One region of the Mesorhizobium sp. Primo-A genome, then DNA from elsewhere that is predicted to be linked to it. Evidence: predicted binding sites of a transcription regulator. Region 1 holds the regulator's gene; the other holds the start of a gene.
The links. Region 1 encodes LexA, which represses DNA repair genes until DNA is damaged. Its sites were predicted from a motif close to TGTTCNNNNTGTGTTCNG; they were not measured.
Positions count from the first base shown of each region.

Region 1 (7,990 bases):
CCGACGACATCAATGAGGCGATGCGACGTACCGGCATCTACCACATCATCTCCATTTCGGGACTGCATATGGCTCTGGTCGCCGGCACCATCATGGGGTTGCTGCGCGGCGCCTTCGCCTTGTTTCCCGATTTTTCCGCGCGTCGCCCGGTCAAGAAGTATGCCGCTGCCGCCGCACTGTTCTCGATCGCAGCCTACCTCGTCATCTCAGGTATCGTCGTCGCCGCCGAACGCAGCTTCATCATGCTGGCAGTGATGCTGATTGCAGTTCTGTTCGATCGAGCAGCACTCACCATGCGCAATCTGGCGATCTCGGCGATCGCCGTCATCGTGGTGTCGCCGCATGAGGTGGTCGGCCCGAGTTTTCAGATGTCGTTCGCCGCGACCGCGGCTCTGGTCGGCGCCTATGCCGGCTGGGCGGATCACCGCGCGGGAAAAGCAAGAACGCCGCCGCCGAAGCGATCCTTGCCCGGGTTCCTGACACGAAAATTCCTGCTGGCGGCAATCGGTCTGGCCATGACCTCGATCATCGCCGGCAGCGCCACGACGCTGTTTGCCATCTGGCATTTTCAGCGTGTGTCGCCGCTCAGCCTGTTCGCCAATCTCGCGGTTATGCCGATCGTCACCGTCGTCATGTTCCTGGCCGTCGCCAGCGCGCTGCTGATGCCTTTCGGATTGGATTGGCCAGGTCTCTACCTGATGGGCAAGGGCCTGACGATGATGATCGCCATATCGGGCTGGATCTCCGAGCGTTCGCCTGTCGATGGGGTCGGGCTGATTTCGCAACAGTCGGTCCTGCTGGTGGCCATTGCCCTGGTCATCGCGACGATGGCGACGACATGGCTGCGGCTCGCGGCTCTGCCATTCGCGTTGGCAGGCTTGCTGACCGTCTCGGATACGCGCACGCCCGATGTGCTGATCTCGGAAGACGCCCGGCTGGTGGCGTTGCCGATCGGTGGCGGTGAGCTTGCCGTCAGCCGGCAACGGCCGAACGAATTCACCGTCGACAACTGGAAACGCGCGCTGACATCGGAAACCATCGTCGTTCCGGAAGTGTTCGACAACAGCGATGGGCAATTCGACGTCGCGGATGCCGTTGAGCTACCGCCGGGATCGCCGTTCTATTGCTCCTCAGGCGTTTGCGTGGCCAGGCACATGTCCGGTGCGATCATTGCCTATGTCGAGGACCGCAAGGACACCTGGAAAGCCTGCGGCTTCGCCGAACTGATCGTCGTCAACGACGCCACCGCCTATGACGCCTGTCACAACCCGCTGGTTCTCGTCATCACCAAGCGGCAACTGGCTCGCAAAGGCAGTGCCGCGGTCTTCTTCGATCGCCAATCGGCGACCACGCCGGCGACGATCAGCTTCGCGGTGGACAGCCCATATCGGCCCTGGCACACGCAACGCAGATACTCTCGCGAGGCGAGGGGGCTGGCACCCTTCAAGAAACCCGAGAAGCCAGTGGTCAACCCACAGCCGTCTCAGTAGCGACGGATCAGGCCGACGAGCTTGCCTTGCACCTTGACCCTGTCCGGCCCGAAAATCCGTGTCTCATAGGCTGGATTGGCGGCTTCGAGGGCAATCGAGGCGCCCTTGCGGCGGAACCGCTTCAGCGTCGCTTCCTCTTCATCGACCAGCGCCACGATGATCTCGCCGGGGCTGGCCGTGTCGGCGTTACGGATGATAACGGTGTCGCCGTCGAAGATGCCGGCCTCGATCATCGAATCGCCCTTGACCTCCAGCGCATAGTGCGCGCCGCCCATGATCATGTCCGGCGGCACCGAAATCGAATGCGTCTGATGCTGGATGGCATCGATCGGCACGCCGGCGGCGATGCGACCCATGACCGGGATCGAAACGGCAGAGACCGCATCGTCGTCATTGCCGGGCGAAGGCATCCGCGAAGGCGCCGGCTTGATCTGCCGGCCAAGAGCACCACCCTGACCAAGACTGCCCTGGATGACGCTTGGCGAAAACTTCTTTGCCGCATTGAGGCCTGGCGCGATGGAGTCCGGCAGCCGCAGCACTTCCAGCGCGCGGGCCCGATTGGGCAGCCGGCGGATAAAGCCGCGCTCCTCAAGGGCCGTGATCAGCCGATGAATCCCGGATTTGGAGGCAAGGTCGAGCGCCTCCTTCATCTCGTCGAAGGATGGCGGAATGCCGCTCTCCTTCAGGCGTTCATGGATGAACATCAGCAGTTCATGTTGCTTGCGTGTCAGCATGGCGGCCCCCAGGTTCCCTGAAACCAGAATCGAAAAACAAACCCAGAACAAACACTATCTGTTCCAGTTGTGTTCTGCAACCGTTTAAAGTTTAATGAATTTGTTAAGGCTGCTGAAATTATTTGGCGCTTGCCAGCGGGTTACGATCGACGGGCGCCACCTTCGGCAATGCGCCTGCTCACATTGAAATTGTTATGGTTAATGACCTGTGGCTTATCCCCTACCAAAGCTTGGCATTATCTGTCGATCGACCTCGACAAGGGGCGATTGCAACCTTCGGGACGTTCGTTGGCCGTGAACGAAACGGAGCCAAAACGCCAACGTCAGTTGGGCATTTTGGCTGGAAATTCAGCTCTCCGTCATTTGCCAGGCAGTGAGGGCAGCGACGGCGGATCGCCGGGATCGGTGCGTCAGGTAACGGCTTCCTTGACGGCGAAACGCTGGTCCTTCCATGCTCCCGTGCGCAGAATGTCTTCCAGAACCTCAACCGCCAGCCACACATCCTTGTAGCTGACATAGAGCGGCGTGAAGCCGAAACGGATGGTCGACGGTGCGCGGAAGTCACCGATCACCCCGCGCTCGATCAGCGCCCGCATGATTTGATAGCCGTGGTCGTGAAGGAACGACACCTGGCTGCCGCGCCTGGTCGCGTCGCGGGTGGTCTCCAGCGTGAGACCGTAGGCGCCGCACTTGGCTTCGACGAGCTGGATGAACAGTTCTGTCTGCGCGACGCTCTTCTTTCGCAATGCCGCCATGTCGACGTCGCTCCAGATGGCAAGCGCGCCTTTGAGCGCCCGCATCGACAGGACCGGTTGCGTACCGCACAGAAAACGGCGGATGCCGGTGCCGGCAACATAACCCCGTTCGAAGGCAAAGGGCCGCGCATGGCCCCACCAGCCGCTGAGCGGCTGGCTGATATCGCCGTGGTGGCGCTGCGCGGCATAGATGAAGGCCGGCGCGCCCGGACCGCCGTTGAGGTACTTGTACGTGCAGCCGACAGCGAAATCGGCATTTGCCTGATCGAGCTCGACGGGCAGGGCGCCGGCGGTGTGGCAGAGATCCCAGACGATCAGCGCTCCGGCCGTATGAGCCCTGCGCGTCAGCGCCGCCATGTCGCGCAGTTCACCCGATTTGTAATTGACGTGGTTGACCAGCACCACCGCGACGTTTTCGTCGATCAGATCTTCGATGGTCGGCGCGTCGACGCCCGCGAGGCGCAGCAGGACGCCATCCCGGGTCGAGGCCACGCCTTCGGCGATGTACAGGTCGGTGGGAAAACTGTCACCTTCGGCGACGATGGCTGACCGGCCGGGCCGCATCTCCATCGCTGCGTGCAGCACCTTGTAGATGTTGGTCGATGTCGTGTCGCAGACAACGGTCTGGCCGGCCGCGGCTCCTATCAGGCGTCCGAGTTGGTCGCCGAGTTCGATCGGCATCTCGAACCATCCGGCCGTGTTCCAGGCTCGGATAAGATCTCGGGCCCATTCCTGCGTCGCCGCCTGCTGCAGCTCGCCGAAAACGGCATGAGATGCTGCCCCCAGTGAATTGCCGTCGAGATAGATCACCCCCTCCGGCAGAATGAAACGGTCGCGCATGGCCCGCAGCGGATCCGTGGCATCCATCGCTTCGACTGCGGCGAGATCAGGAATTCCACTCATGGTCAGTCCCCGGTTGTTCGCGAAGGGGTTTCCGCCACAGAGCGTCCCTTCGGTGAGCCTGTTCTCATTTCGATGATGTCAGAGCCGGGTGCGGACCGTCCACAGCTCCGGAAACAGCACGACCTCGAGCATTTTCTTCAGATACGAAGCGCCCGACGTGCCGCCGGTGCCGCGCTTCAGACCGATGATGCGCTCCACCGTGGTGACGTGGTTGAAGCGCCAGCGGCGGAAATAATCCTCGAAGTCGACCAGCTTCTCGGCCAGTTCGTAGAACATCCAGTAGCGCTGCGGATCGCGGTAGATAGTCTGCCAGGCGACCAGGACCTCTTCATTCTCGGTTCGCGTCTCACGCCAGTCCGTGCGCCTGGCATCGGCACCGATGTCGAATCCGTTGCGCGCCAAAAGCAGCAGCGCTTCGTCATAGAGCGACGGCTCGGCCAGAATGGCTTCCAGCTTTCCGCTGAGGTCAGGCCGATGCTTGTGAGGGCCGAGCATGGCCAGGTTGCGGTTGCCGGCCATGAACTCGATGGCGCGATACTGCCAGGACTGGAAACCCGAGGACTGGCCGAGCGCGTCGCGAAACTCGGTGTATTCGCTGGGCGTCATCGTCCGCAGCACATCCCAGGCATTGTTCAGCTGCTCGAAGATGCGCGCGACTCGCGACAGCATCTTGAAGCTCGGCTCAAGCCGGTCGGCGCGGATCGAGCGGATCGCGGCGCCAATCTCGTGCAAAGCGAGCTTCATCCACAGTTCCGAGGTCTGGTGCTGGATGATGAACAGCATCTCGTCATGCGCCGACGAGAGCGGTGTCTGCGCCTCCAGCACTTTCTCCAGGTGCAGATAGTCGCTGTACGACATGCGCTCGTTGAACGACATCTGTGCGCCTTCGGACGCCGGATCGTAGGGCTCGCTCAATTGACTTTCTCCGTGCGCAGCCGGAAGCGCTGGATCTTGCCGGTCTGGGTCTTGGGCAAAGCAGCAATGAATTTCACCGATCGCGGGTATTTGTAGGGCGCGATCGTCGCCTTGACATGGTCCTGCAGGCGCTTGGTCGTCAATGCGTCAGGCGCCACGCCCTGCACCAGCACGACATGCGCCTCGACGATCTGGCCGCGCTCGGCGTCCTCGGCGCCGATCACCGCGCATTCGGCGACGTCGGGATGTGACAGAAGTGCGGCCTCGACCTCGGGGCCGGCAATGTTGTAGCCGGCGCTGACGATCATATCGTCGGAGCGCGCGGCGAAATGGAAGAAGCCGTCCTCGTCCTGCGTGAAGGTGTCGCCGGTGATGTTCCAGCCGTCGCGCACGTAGTCCTTCTGCCTGATATCGGCCATGTAGCGGCAGCCGGTCGGGCCGCGCACCGCCAGCCTGCCGGTCGCGCCGCGCGGTACTTCGCGCATCTCGTCGTCGACGATGCGCGCCTCGTAGCCGCCGACCGGCTTGCCGGTCGACGCGGGCTTCATGTCGCCAAAGCGGTTGGAGATGAAGATGTGCAGCATTTCGGTGGCGCCGATGCCGTCGAGGATCGGCTTGCCGGTCTTTTGCGTCCACTCTTCGAAAACCGGAGCGGGCAAGGTTTCGCCGGCTGAAACGGCAACCCGCAGCGAAGACAAATCGGCACCTTCATCCATGGCCTTCAGCATGGCGCGGTAGGCAGTCGGCGCGGTGAAGGAGATCGTGGCTTTGTAGGTCTCGATGATGTGGATCATGTTGGGTGGCGTCGCCTGCTCCAGCAGCGTCGCCGCCGCACCGAAGCGCAGGGGAAAGATAGCGAGCCCGCCAAGGCCGAAAGTGAAAGCCAGCGGCGGCGAGCCGACGAAGATGTCGTCCGGCGTCACCTCCAGGATTTCGCGGGCATAGGCGTCGGCGATGATCAGGAGGTCGCGGTGGAAATGCATCGTCGCCTTCGGCACGCCTGTCGTGCCCGAGGTGAAGCCGAGCAGCGCGACATCGTCGCGGCCGGTGTTGACGGCGGTGAATGTCACCGGCTTGTCGAGAGCGGCACGATCGAGCTCGGCATCATGGTTGGCGGTGCCGTCGAAGCCTATGACCTGTTTGAGGAAGGTGCTGTCCTTGGCGCAGGCGGTCATCTCGTCCATCAGCCTGGTGTCGCAGAGCGCGACGGTGATTTCCGCCTTGTCGACGATCTTGGCCAGTTCGCCGGCGCGCAGCATAGGCATGGTGTTGACGACCACGGCGCCGACCTTGGTGGCAGCCAGCCAGCAGGCGACCATGGCGGGGTTGTTGGCCGAGCGGATCAGCACCCGGTTGCCGGGCTCGACGCCATAATTCTCGACCAGCGCGTGGGCGAGCCTGTTCGTCCAGTCGGACAGTTCCTTGTAGGTGCGGCGGCGGCCATTGCCGATCAGGGCTGTGCGGTCGCCGAGGCCCTTCTCGACCAGCCGGTCGGTCAGTTCGACACCGGCGTTGAGGCGTTCGGGATAGTCGAAGCCGTCGAGCAGTATATCGGGCCATTGCTCCGGCGGCGGCAGGTGATCGCGCGTGAACGTGTCGATATGCGCTGAAGGCCCAAGCATGTCGCCGCTCTCCCGTCTGCTGCCTGGCCAGTGCGCAATGCGCCTTGGCTGGATGTGGTGGATCCTAAGGTCCTGCTCTGAGGAGGCTTCGTGCTGCCCATCACGCCTGCTCGGAGATGCGCGCCGAAAGGGTGAACATCTGCAGGTGAGGGCAGCACAGCAGACCTCCCATTGTCGGCTGTTCGTGCGGGCAGGATCGCACCAGTCGAAATTTGTTTCAAGCCTAAAATGTTTTTGCCCTGGAGCATTGACGCATGGCGTGGCGCTGGCCATTGCTAGCGCAACAGCGATGCCGTTTTGGGGGAGGGCGCAGATGTTCGAACGTCACATCGTCGATTGGGATGATGCCTATGCCAACGGCGCGAACATTGCCGGCAGCGACCGTTGGCCAGCCGCCTGGTCCGAGCCAGCGGCAGCATTCCGCGATGCGCTCTCGGCAGAGAGCCGGGCACGGCTCGACATCGCCTACGGCGACAGGCCGCGCAATCGGCTCGATCTTTTCCTTCCCAAGGCCGCGCCCAAAGGACTGGTGGTGATTATCCATGGTGGTTACTGGCTGGAGACCGACAAGAGCTTGTGGTCGCATCTCGCCAATGGCGCGGTCGGCAGCGGCTTCGCCGTTGCGATGCCCTCCTACACGCTGTGCCCGGACATACGCATCGCAGGCATCGTCCGGGAGGTCGGGGCGGCGATTGGCAAGGCAGCGGCAATGGTTGACGGACCGCTGATGCTGACCGGACATTCGGCCGGCGGCCATCTCGCCACCCGGATGGTGACGACAACCACGCCTCTGGCGCCGGATGTGGCGCGGCGCATACGCCATGTCGTTTCGATTTCAGGTCTACACGATTTGCGTCCGCTCATGCGCACCGGCATGAACAAGGACCTGGCAATCGACGAAGAGGAGGCGCTGGCTGAAAGCCCAGCCCTGCTGCGCCCGATGGATGGCGCCCGCATCACCTGCTGGGCCGGCGGCGGTGAGCGCGCCGAGTTCCTGCGCCAGAATGCGTTGCTTGCCAACATCTGGACCGGCCTTGGCGCCACCACCAGCACCGTGGTCGAGCCCGACCGGCATCACTACGACATTGTCGACGGCCTTGCCGATCCGGCGCATCCGCTGACACAGAGCTTGATCTCGAGCTAGAGCCGAGATCACTTTCTCGTCTGTTATGAACGGCTTGCCTGGAATTCCTCAGCGCAGCATCAAAACGCTGCAAGCCTCGCCCGCGGCTGCTGCAGGGGCAAACGGCGCCCGCACGATCAGCCCGTTGGCGTCGGCCAGCATTCTCAGCATCGAGGAATCCTGAATGCCGAACGGCGTCGCCACCAGCGCGCCGTCATCTTCCCTGACCACGGCTCGGACATAGTCCTGGCGCAAATCATTGGCCGGCATTGCGGTACCCAGTCGCGCTGGGCGAATGTCCTGGCGATGGTTGCGGCCACCGAGCCGCGCCAGCAGCGGCTTCAGGAACAGTTGCGAGCAGACCAGGCTTGCCACCGGGTTGCCGGGCAGGCCGATGCACCTGATATCGCCGAGGCGGCCGAACATCAGCGGCTTGCCGGGGCGCATG
Region 1 is NZ_RZTG01000003.1:175,211-183,200, reverse strand. Features, by position in the region: gene EOC83_RS06320 (ComEC/Rec2 family competence protein) at 1-1,490, shown strand, start outside; gene lexA (transcriptional repressor LexA) at 1,484-2,224, opposite strand; gene kynU (kynureninase) at 2,635-3,882, opposite strand; gene kynA (tryptophan 2,3-dioxygenase) at 3,961-4,797, opposite strand; gene EOC83_RS06300 (AMP-binding protein) at 4,794-6,419, opposite strand; gene EOC83_RS06295 (alpha/beta hydrolase) at 6,733-7,563, shown strand; gene glp (gephyrin-like molybdotransferase Glp) at 7,612-7,990, opposite strand, start outside.

Region 2 (7,990 bases), on a different contig from region 1:
AAGGTCGAGGCTGCGCTCGACGCGAAGCTTGGCGAAGCCGAAGCCCGCATTTCTTCCATCAAGGCCAATGCCATGAAGGAAGTCGGCAGCATCGCCGAGGACACCGCTTCGGCGATCGTCGAGGCTCTGGTTGGCGGCAAGGCCAGCAAGGCCGAGATCGCGGCCGCGGTCAAATCCGTGGCCCGGTGAGGAGCGCATCATGGATTACACATCTCTCGCGACGCTCTGGGCCACGATAGCCCTGATCATCTTCCTCGGCGTTGCCGTCTACATCAAGGTGCCTGGCATGATCGCCAAGGCGCTCGACGCCCGTGCCGCCAGGATCAGCAATGAACTGGACGAAGCGCGCCGGCTGCGCGAGGAGGCCCAGCAGCTGCTCGGCCAGTACCAGCGCAAGCGCAAGGAAGCCGAGCAGGAGGCCGCCGACATCGTCGCTGCCGCCAAGCGCGAAGCCGACATGCTTGCCGCCGACGCGCATAAGAAGACCGAGGACTATGTCGTCAGGCGCACCGCGCTTGCCGAACAGAAGATCGGTCAGGCCGAGCGTGATGCCATCAGCGAAGTGCGCGCCAGCGCCGTCGACATCGCCGTCGAGGCAGCACGCGCGCTGCTTGCCGGCAAGATCGACGCCAAGGCCGGTGCAGATCTGTTCAAGGCTTCGCTCGCGGACGTGAAGTCGAAGCTGAATTAGGCGGTTCGTCTAGCCAGTCATCGAAAGCCGCCCGGGCAACCCGGCGGCTTTTTTGTTGCGGCGCTGAAGCTGCCAATCTCCCCCCTCGTGGGGGAGATGCCCGGCAGGGCAGAGGGGGGCGTGAAGGAACGCTAACCTTTGTTGTCCTAAGGTCTATCGGGACAAGCCTGAGGGCATAACTGCAATCGATTGAGAGGCCGGCGGGACAGCGCCCCCCTCTGTCCTACCGGACATCTCCCCCACAAGGGGGGAGATTGGCTTGTCGTCGTCGTCGCTCAATCCAGCCCGGCGAAGCTCTCTTCTTCCACCACGTCCACCTCGGCCCCACCCAGCCGGAATGGCGCAAACGACACGCGGTGCAGCCGCGCCACCGGGCCATGCGCTTCGATCGCGGTGCGATGACGAACCGTGGCGTAGCCCATATGGACTTCGAACCCGTAGCGGTCGTGATGGTTGCCGCAGCCGCACATCATGCGGTCGCGCATCACCTTGGCGACGATCGAGGCGGCGGCGATCGACTGCGAACGCTGGTCGCCCTTGATCAGCGCGCGCCCTTCACAAGGCAGTCCCGGCGGCACGTCGCGTCCATCGGCAAGCGCAAGCTTCGGCCGGACCGACAGCCCTACCAGCGCGCGCCGCATGGCTTCCAGGCTTGCCTTGAGGATGTTGCTGCCGTCGATGCCCTCGGCGCTGATGGAGGCCATCGAGACCGCCTGTGCGGAGCCGAGAATGCGCAGGAACAGGGCCTCACGCTGTAAATGGCTGAGGCGTTTGGAATCGTCGAGGCCGTCGGGAATGTTGGCGGGATCGAGCACCACCGCTGCGGCGACCACCGGCCCGGCCAGGGGGCCGCGGCCTGCCTCGTCCATCCCGGCGACCGGCCACAGGCCCTCCGCCATCGCCTTCGTCTCGAAGGAGAAGTCGGGCTTCTCGATGATCTCAAAGAGAGGCGGAGAATCAGAACGCGCGCGAGCCATGTTGCGGCGAGGTTCGCATCGGCTCCGATTCTCCGCAAGTCCCTCCGGGTCGGGTGGGGCGCCGGACCGGGAGGGCACCGTCTGCAGGCCGGGGCAGGCCGGACGGGATTCTTGGTGCGCGACGGATCAATCCATCGCGACGAATTGTCTCTTCAAAGCAGCGTCAGTTGCACCTGGTCTTTCCCGGCGGCAACGAACTGATCGGTCCGCAGCGTGCGCCGTTCGGCATTGAGACCAAGCCGCTTGGCTGTGATCTCGAAGCGCCGGCCGATCTGCCAGGCATAGGGACCGGCGCCCTTCATGCGCTTGCCCCATTCCGAATCGTAGTCTTTGCCGTCACGCATGGAGCGGACAAGCGACATCACATGGCGGTAACGGTCGGGATAATGGCGCAGCAGCCAGTCCTTGAAGATCGGGCTGACCTCCAGCGGCAGCCGCAGGATCACATAACCCGCCTCGCGCGCGCCGGCCGCACGTGCCGAATCGAGGATGCGTTCCATCTCCGGATCAGTCAGGCCCGGAATGATCGGAGCCACCATGACCGACGCCGGAATGCCGGCATCCGAAAGCTGCCGGATCGCTTCCAGCCGCTTGGTCGGCGTCGACGCGCGCGGCTCCATGGTGCGCGCCAGCATGCGGTCGAGCGTCGTCACCGACAGCGCCACCTTGGCGAGCCCTCGTTCGGCCATGCGCGACAGGATATCGATATCGCGCGTCACCAGGGCGGACTTTGTCACGATGCCGACCGGATGGCCGCGCGCTTCCAGCACTTCGAGGATTTCGCGCATGATCCGGTATTGCTTCTCGATCGGCTGGTAGGGGTCGGTGTTGGTGCCGATGGCGATGGTGCGCGGCTGATAGCTGTCCTTCGAAAGCTCCTTGTCGAGCAAGCGCGCCGCATCAGGTTTGGCGAACAGCTTCGATTCGAAATCCAGACCCGGCGACAGGCCCATGAACGCGTGCGTCGGGCGGGCAAAGCAATAGACGCAGCCATGCTCGCAGCCGCGATAAGGGTTGATGGAACGGTCGAAGGAAATGTCGGGCGATTCGTTGCGGGTGATGATGGTGCGCGGCTTCTCGACCTGCACTTCGGTCTTGAAGGGGGGCAGTTCTTCCAGCGAATTCCAGCCATCGTCGAACACGTGCCGGCTGACTGGCTCGAATCGGCCGGACGGGTTGATGCCGGCCGACCTGCCGCGGTTGCGGTCCGGGCGGACACGCATGCCGCTCTGCTCGACCATCGCATTGGCCATCTCGGCTCTTCCTGCTCCGAAAGCTGCAATGTCGGCGCGCACGATCTGTTCCATTTTCGCCCGCTCCCAGGGACTGTCCGTGTTGTGTCGAATCGCTCTGTTCATGAAATTATTCCTATTTCATCGATGAGAACAAAGCAAGAACTTTCTATGGTGCGATGCAAAACTGGCGCTGTGCGGCGCTTTCCGCTATTCGGCTAAGGATGCTCAGTGTTCTCATCGAAACCCGCAATGACGAGGAGGGCCTCGCCCGCACGCTCGCCTCGCTGATTGGCGGCGCGGTCGAAGGCGTGGTGCGTGAAGTCATCGTCTGCGACACAGGCTCCGCCGACCAGACGCATCGTGTGGCCGAGCATGCCGGCTGTCAGTACGTGACCGGCGGTGTCGCTGCCGGCATCCGCCAGGCCAAGGGGGACTGGTTGCTGCTCCTGGAACCGGGCGCGCGGTTGGTGGAGGGCTGGATCGATGAGGTTGTCGCGCATACGGCCAGGCAGACCATGGCCGCACGGTTTTCGCGCACGCGGGCCAGCCGCACGCCATTCCTGGCACGGGTCTTTTCGGGAAACCGCGCCCTGGCCGACGGATTGCTGATCAGCAAGCGTCAGGCGGCGGCCGCGGCCAAGAGTGCCGGCAGTGCTGAGGCCATCGCCCGCGGCCTCGCAACGAAGCGGCTCGACGCCGAGATCTGGATGGCGCCCGCCAAGCAGGAACGCCGCTCCTCGACATGATTTTTTGCAGCTGCTCAGGCCATTGTGCATTGCACAAAATCTGACGCGGGGTTAGCGTCCGTTCAAGCGGGAATTGGGTTTGGGACATGCCGAGTGGCGAGCACCGATGCGGCATCGGTGGTGCTCTCATAGCCGAGGACCCAATGAAGCTTTCAACCCCCGACACATCCGGCGCGGCCAGTCTCGAGGCTATTGCGCGCGACGGCAGTCTGTTGCGACGCATCGCGGTGCGCATTCCGACCTATCTCAAGGACCTGCGCGAAAACCCCGCCTGGCTGCCGATGTTCGTGCTGGCGCGCACAATGCCTGGACGCCGCATGCATTGGCTGGGCGCAAAACGCGCCCGCCCGGTCGCCAATGCCGGGGATACGATGTTTGCCGGTGTCGAACGGGGAGCGGTCGTCGATGCGTTGCGCTCCGACGGGCTGTTCTCAGGCTTGGTCCTGCCGCCTGATATCCATGAAGAGATCGCCGACTTCGCCGGGCGCACGCCTTGCTTCGGCAATTTCGACCGCCGTCTCGAATTCATGCCGGGGGAACATGCCGAGGCCGAGAAACGCCTTGGCCGCTCGCTGCTCAGCGGGCATTTTTTCGAGCGCATCCTCGACTGCCCGGCGGCGCTTGCCATCCAGCGCGATCCGCTGCTTCTGGATATTGCCGCGCACTATCTCGGCGGCCAGGCAAAACTGATCACGACGCGCGTCTGGTGGAGTTTTCTAACCGGTGCCGCTTCGGATGCCGACAAGAACCTCGCCTCGCTCGGCAAGTATCATTTCGACCTCGATGATTGGCGCATGCTGAAATTCTTCTTCTACCTCAAGCCGGTCGACGCCGACACCGGTCCGCATGTCTATGTCAGGGGCAGCCACAAGCGCCGCAGCCTCAAGCACCAGCTCACGCTTCTGGTTGGCCACCCCGCGCAACAGGTCCTGGATGTCTATGGCGAGCAGAGCCCGGTGACGCTGACCGGCGAGGCCGGTCTCGGTTTCGTCGAGGACCCTTTTGGCTTCCATATGGGCACCGTGCCGGCACGCACGCCCCGACTGATGATGGAAGTCGGCTTCGGCGTCTCGCCGCCGTCGCGCCGGCGGTTTCATGGCGAGCCGGTCATCCGCTGAGAGCGACGCTTGCCTCGGCTTTACGGAGCTGATTTGCCGCGCCGCAAATGCTCGTCCAGGCGCGGCATGATCTCGACGAAGTTGCACGGCATATGCCGGTAGTCGAGCTGTGCCTTCAGGATGCCGTCCCACGCGTCCTTGCAGGCGCCTGGCGAACCCGGCAGCACGAAGACGAAGGTGGCGTTGACGACGCCGCCGGTCGCCCGGCTCTGGATCGTCGAGGTGCCGATCTTGTCGTAGGAGATCCGGTGGAACACTTCCGAAAAGCCATCCATGCGCTTTTCGAAGATCGGCTCCAGCGCGTCCGGCGTCACGTCACGGCCGGTGAAACCGGTGCCGCCGGTGGTGATGACGACATCGATATTCTTGTCCCGCGACCACGCCAGAACCGTGTCGCGGATTTTTTCCCGATCGTCGGTGACGATATCGCGGGCCGCCAGCATATGGCCGGCCTCGGTGATGCGGTCGGCCAGCGTCTGGCCGGATTTGTCGTCGGCGAGGCTGCGCGTATCTGAAACGGTCAGCACCGCGATGCGCACGGGAATGAAGGAGCGGCTCTCGTCAATTCTGGCCATCAGATACCTCCGATGCGATGCTGCGCGTCGCCGCGACGAACCAGTCGGGCTGGCGGCCGCGGATTTCGGCGGCGGCGCGCTTGGCGACATTGCCGGTCTCGAACAGGCCGAAGCAGGTGGCGCCGGACCCGGACATCCGTGAAAAACCGGATCCGGCCTTGTTCAGCCAGGAAAGCGCCCTGCCGATAGCCGGCTGCATCGCCAGCGCGGCGGGCTCGAGGTCGTTGCGGGTGATCTCCAGCCAGTTGCGCAGGCTATGAAAATCGATGCTGCGCGGCAGCGGCGGCAAGGCCTCATTGTCGCGCCGGGAAAGCGCCGCAAAGACGTCCGCCGTCGAGACCGGGGTGCCCGGATTGACCAGCACCAGGCCAAGCGCCGAAAAATCCGGCACCATCGACAGTTCATCTCCGATGCCGCGCGCGACCAGAGGTCTGGCCGCCAGGCACATCGGCACATCGGCGCCGAGCGAGAGGCCGATCCGCGCCAGCTCTGCGCCGTCTATATCCAGGCCCCATGTCTCCACCAGCCCGCGCAGCACGGTCGCCGCGTCGCTCGAACCGCCGCCGACGCCGGAGGCGACCGGCAGGTTCTTTTCCAGCCGGATAGCGACCGGCGGTGTTCTCTCGTGCCCGACCGCCTGTCGCAGGGCATCGCGCGCCCTAGGCACCAGATTGCTGGCGTCGAGAGGAACCGCCGGGGCGTAGCGGCCGGACACGGTAAATTCATCGCTGTCGGCAGGCGCGATTTCGACCCTGTCGCCAAACCGCGTGAACACCGCCAGGCTCTCGATCAGATGATAGCCGTCAGGGCGCCTGCCGGTGACATGCAGCGCAAGATTGATCTTGGCGTGCGCGTGCCAGCTACGCGACCCGATGTCGGTGTCCACAATGGTCTGCGAAATGGTGCTCAGTCCTTGGCCAGCCGGTACTCGCCGGTCTTCGGATCCTTGACCAAAGTGCCCATCGCGCCGTTGGCCGTCTGCTTTTCGGTACGCCGCACCTTGGCGGTCACGCGTTCGGCTTCGCGGATGAAGGTGCGGTAGCCGAAATAGGCGGCGACGCCAACGACGGTGAAGAAAATGATCTGCGGCATACCAAAACTCCTCCCACGCTGGGCCGGCGAAGGTGGCCGGTCGGGTCGGTTAAGCTCTCATGCTAGACGCTTTTGCCGGGTTTTCAAAGCTCGAAGCGAGACCACAATGCGCGCTCTTCCGCCGCATCGATCAGGCCGCTGGCGGCAGCGCCTGCGATCTCGGGCGCTGAAAAGCCCTTGCTTGAGCCAAACAGGCCGAAGCGGCTGAGGAAACCGCGCGGTGTCGTGATCAGCCTGAGCTGGGTTTTCGCCCCGAAACGGGTCTTGAGCACCGTGCGCATGTCGCCGAGCGCATCGACCAGGCCGAGTTCAAGGCCCTTGATGCCGGTCCAGAACAGGCCGGTGAACAGGTCCGGGTCGTCTTTCAGTTTCGCGCCGCGCCGCTCCTTGACGAGGTCGATGAACGTGCCGTGCACCTCGAGCTGCAGCGCCTTCAGCCGCTCGACATCTTCCTTTTTCTCGGGCTTGAACGGGTCGAGCACCGCCTTGTTCTGGCCGGCGGTGTGGACGCGTCGCTCGATGCCGATCTTCTTCATCAGTTCCGGGAAGCCGAACGAAGCCGAGACCACGCCGATCGACCCGACGATGGAGGATGGGTCGGCGAAGATCTCATCACCGGCAACCGCGATCATGTAGCCACCCGACGCCGCCACGTCTTCGACGAAGACCAGTACCTTTCTGTTCTTTTCCGTGGCCAGGTCACGGATGCGCTTGAAGATCAGCCGCGACTGCACCGGCGAGCCGCCGGGCGAATTGATCGAGATGGCGACTGCCGGGGCGTCGTAGGAAAACGCCTTCTCAATGAGGCCAGCGGTGGAGGCCAGCGACAGGCTCGGCCGGAACTGGCCACCGCCTGCCATGATGGTGCCGTGCAGCCGGATGACCGGAATTGTGACGACGGTGGAGCGCCAGGATTTCGGCAGCAGGCGGTTGATAAGGCGTTTCACGAGGGCGCGGTCTCCGGTCGATAGGTTGCAGGCATGTAGGGATTTCCCGGCCAACGGCAATGTGGCCAGGCAGAATAGCTCAATCTCCAAACAGCGAGGCGAGGCCGTTGGTAATCATTTCGCTGCGCTCGTCAGGGCCGTTGCCTGATTGCGCGTGCAGCATCAGGGGCGGGCGGATGGCAAGCTTTCCCCGTGCCCCGAGCGCTGCCCGCACAACGATGCGGATTGCCGCGGCGTCTGGGCGAGGGTGGACGGCGAGCATTTCGGCATCGCCGAAGCGCCCTGCGATCGCATCGAGAATGGCGCCGAGCTGTTCGGGGCGGGCGATCACGGCAAGCCCGCCGCGCGGCCTGACCACCGCCGCCGCACTGCGGATCCAGCTCTCGAACACCCCGTCCTCCATGACATGGGCCTCTTTTCTGAGGCGATCGGGGGAGGCGCGGTCCCGGGGAGCGTTGAAGGGCGGGTTCATGATGACGAAGTCGAAATCATTGTCGGCGAGGCCGGCGGCCGCCCGCGCCCGGCCCGATACGGTGACATCGGCGACCAGCACGGAGGCGCGATCGCTCAGATGGGCATTGCCGGGATGGGCAAGGGTGGCTGCCGCGA
Region 2 is NZ_RZTG01000015.1:29,132-37,121, reverse strand. Features, by position in the region: gene EOC83_RS25860 (F0F1 ATP synthase subunit B) at 1-189, shown strand, start outside; gene EOC83_RS25855 (F0F1 ATP synthase subunit B) at 200-691, shown strand; gene EOC83_RS25850 (ribonuclease HII) at 967-1,668, opposite strand; gene EOC83_RS25845 (PA0069 family radical SAM protein) at 1,821-2,975, opposite strand; gene EOC83_RS25840 (glycosyltransferase) at 3,125-3,649, shown strand; gene EOC83_RS25835 (hypothetical protein) at 3,793-4,767, shown strand; gene moaB (molybdenum cofactor biosynthesis protein B) at 4,788-5,342, opposite strand; gene EOC83_RS25825 (4-(cytidine 5'-diphospho)-2-C-methyl-D-erythritol kinase) at 5,329-6,228, opposite strand; gene EOC83_RS25820 (membrane protein) at 6,249-6,434, opposite strand; gene EOC83_RS25815 (S49 family peptidase) at 6,518-7,381, opposite strand; gene EOC83_RS25810 (methyltransferase) at 7,461-7,990, opposite strand, start outside.
Region 2: a site for LexA is predicted at 3,050-3,067, ahead of EOC83_RS25845 (PA0069 family radical SAM protein). Genes of this name have one in related genera too.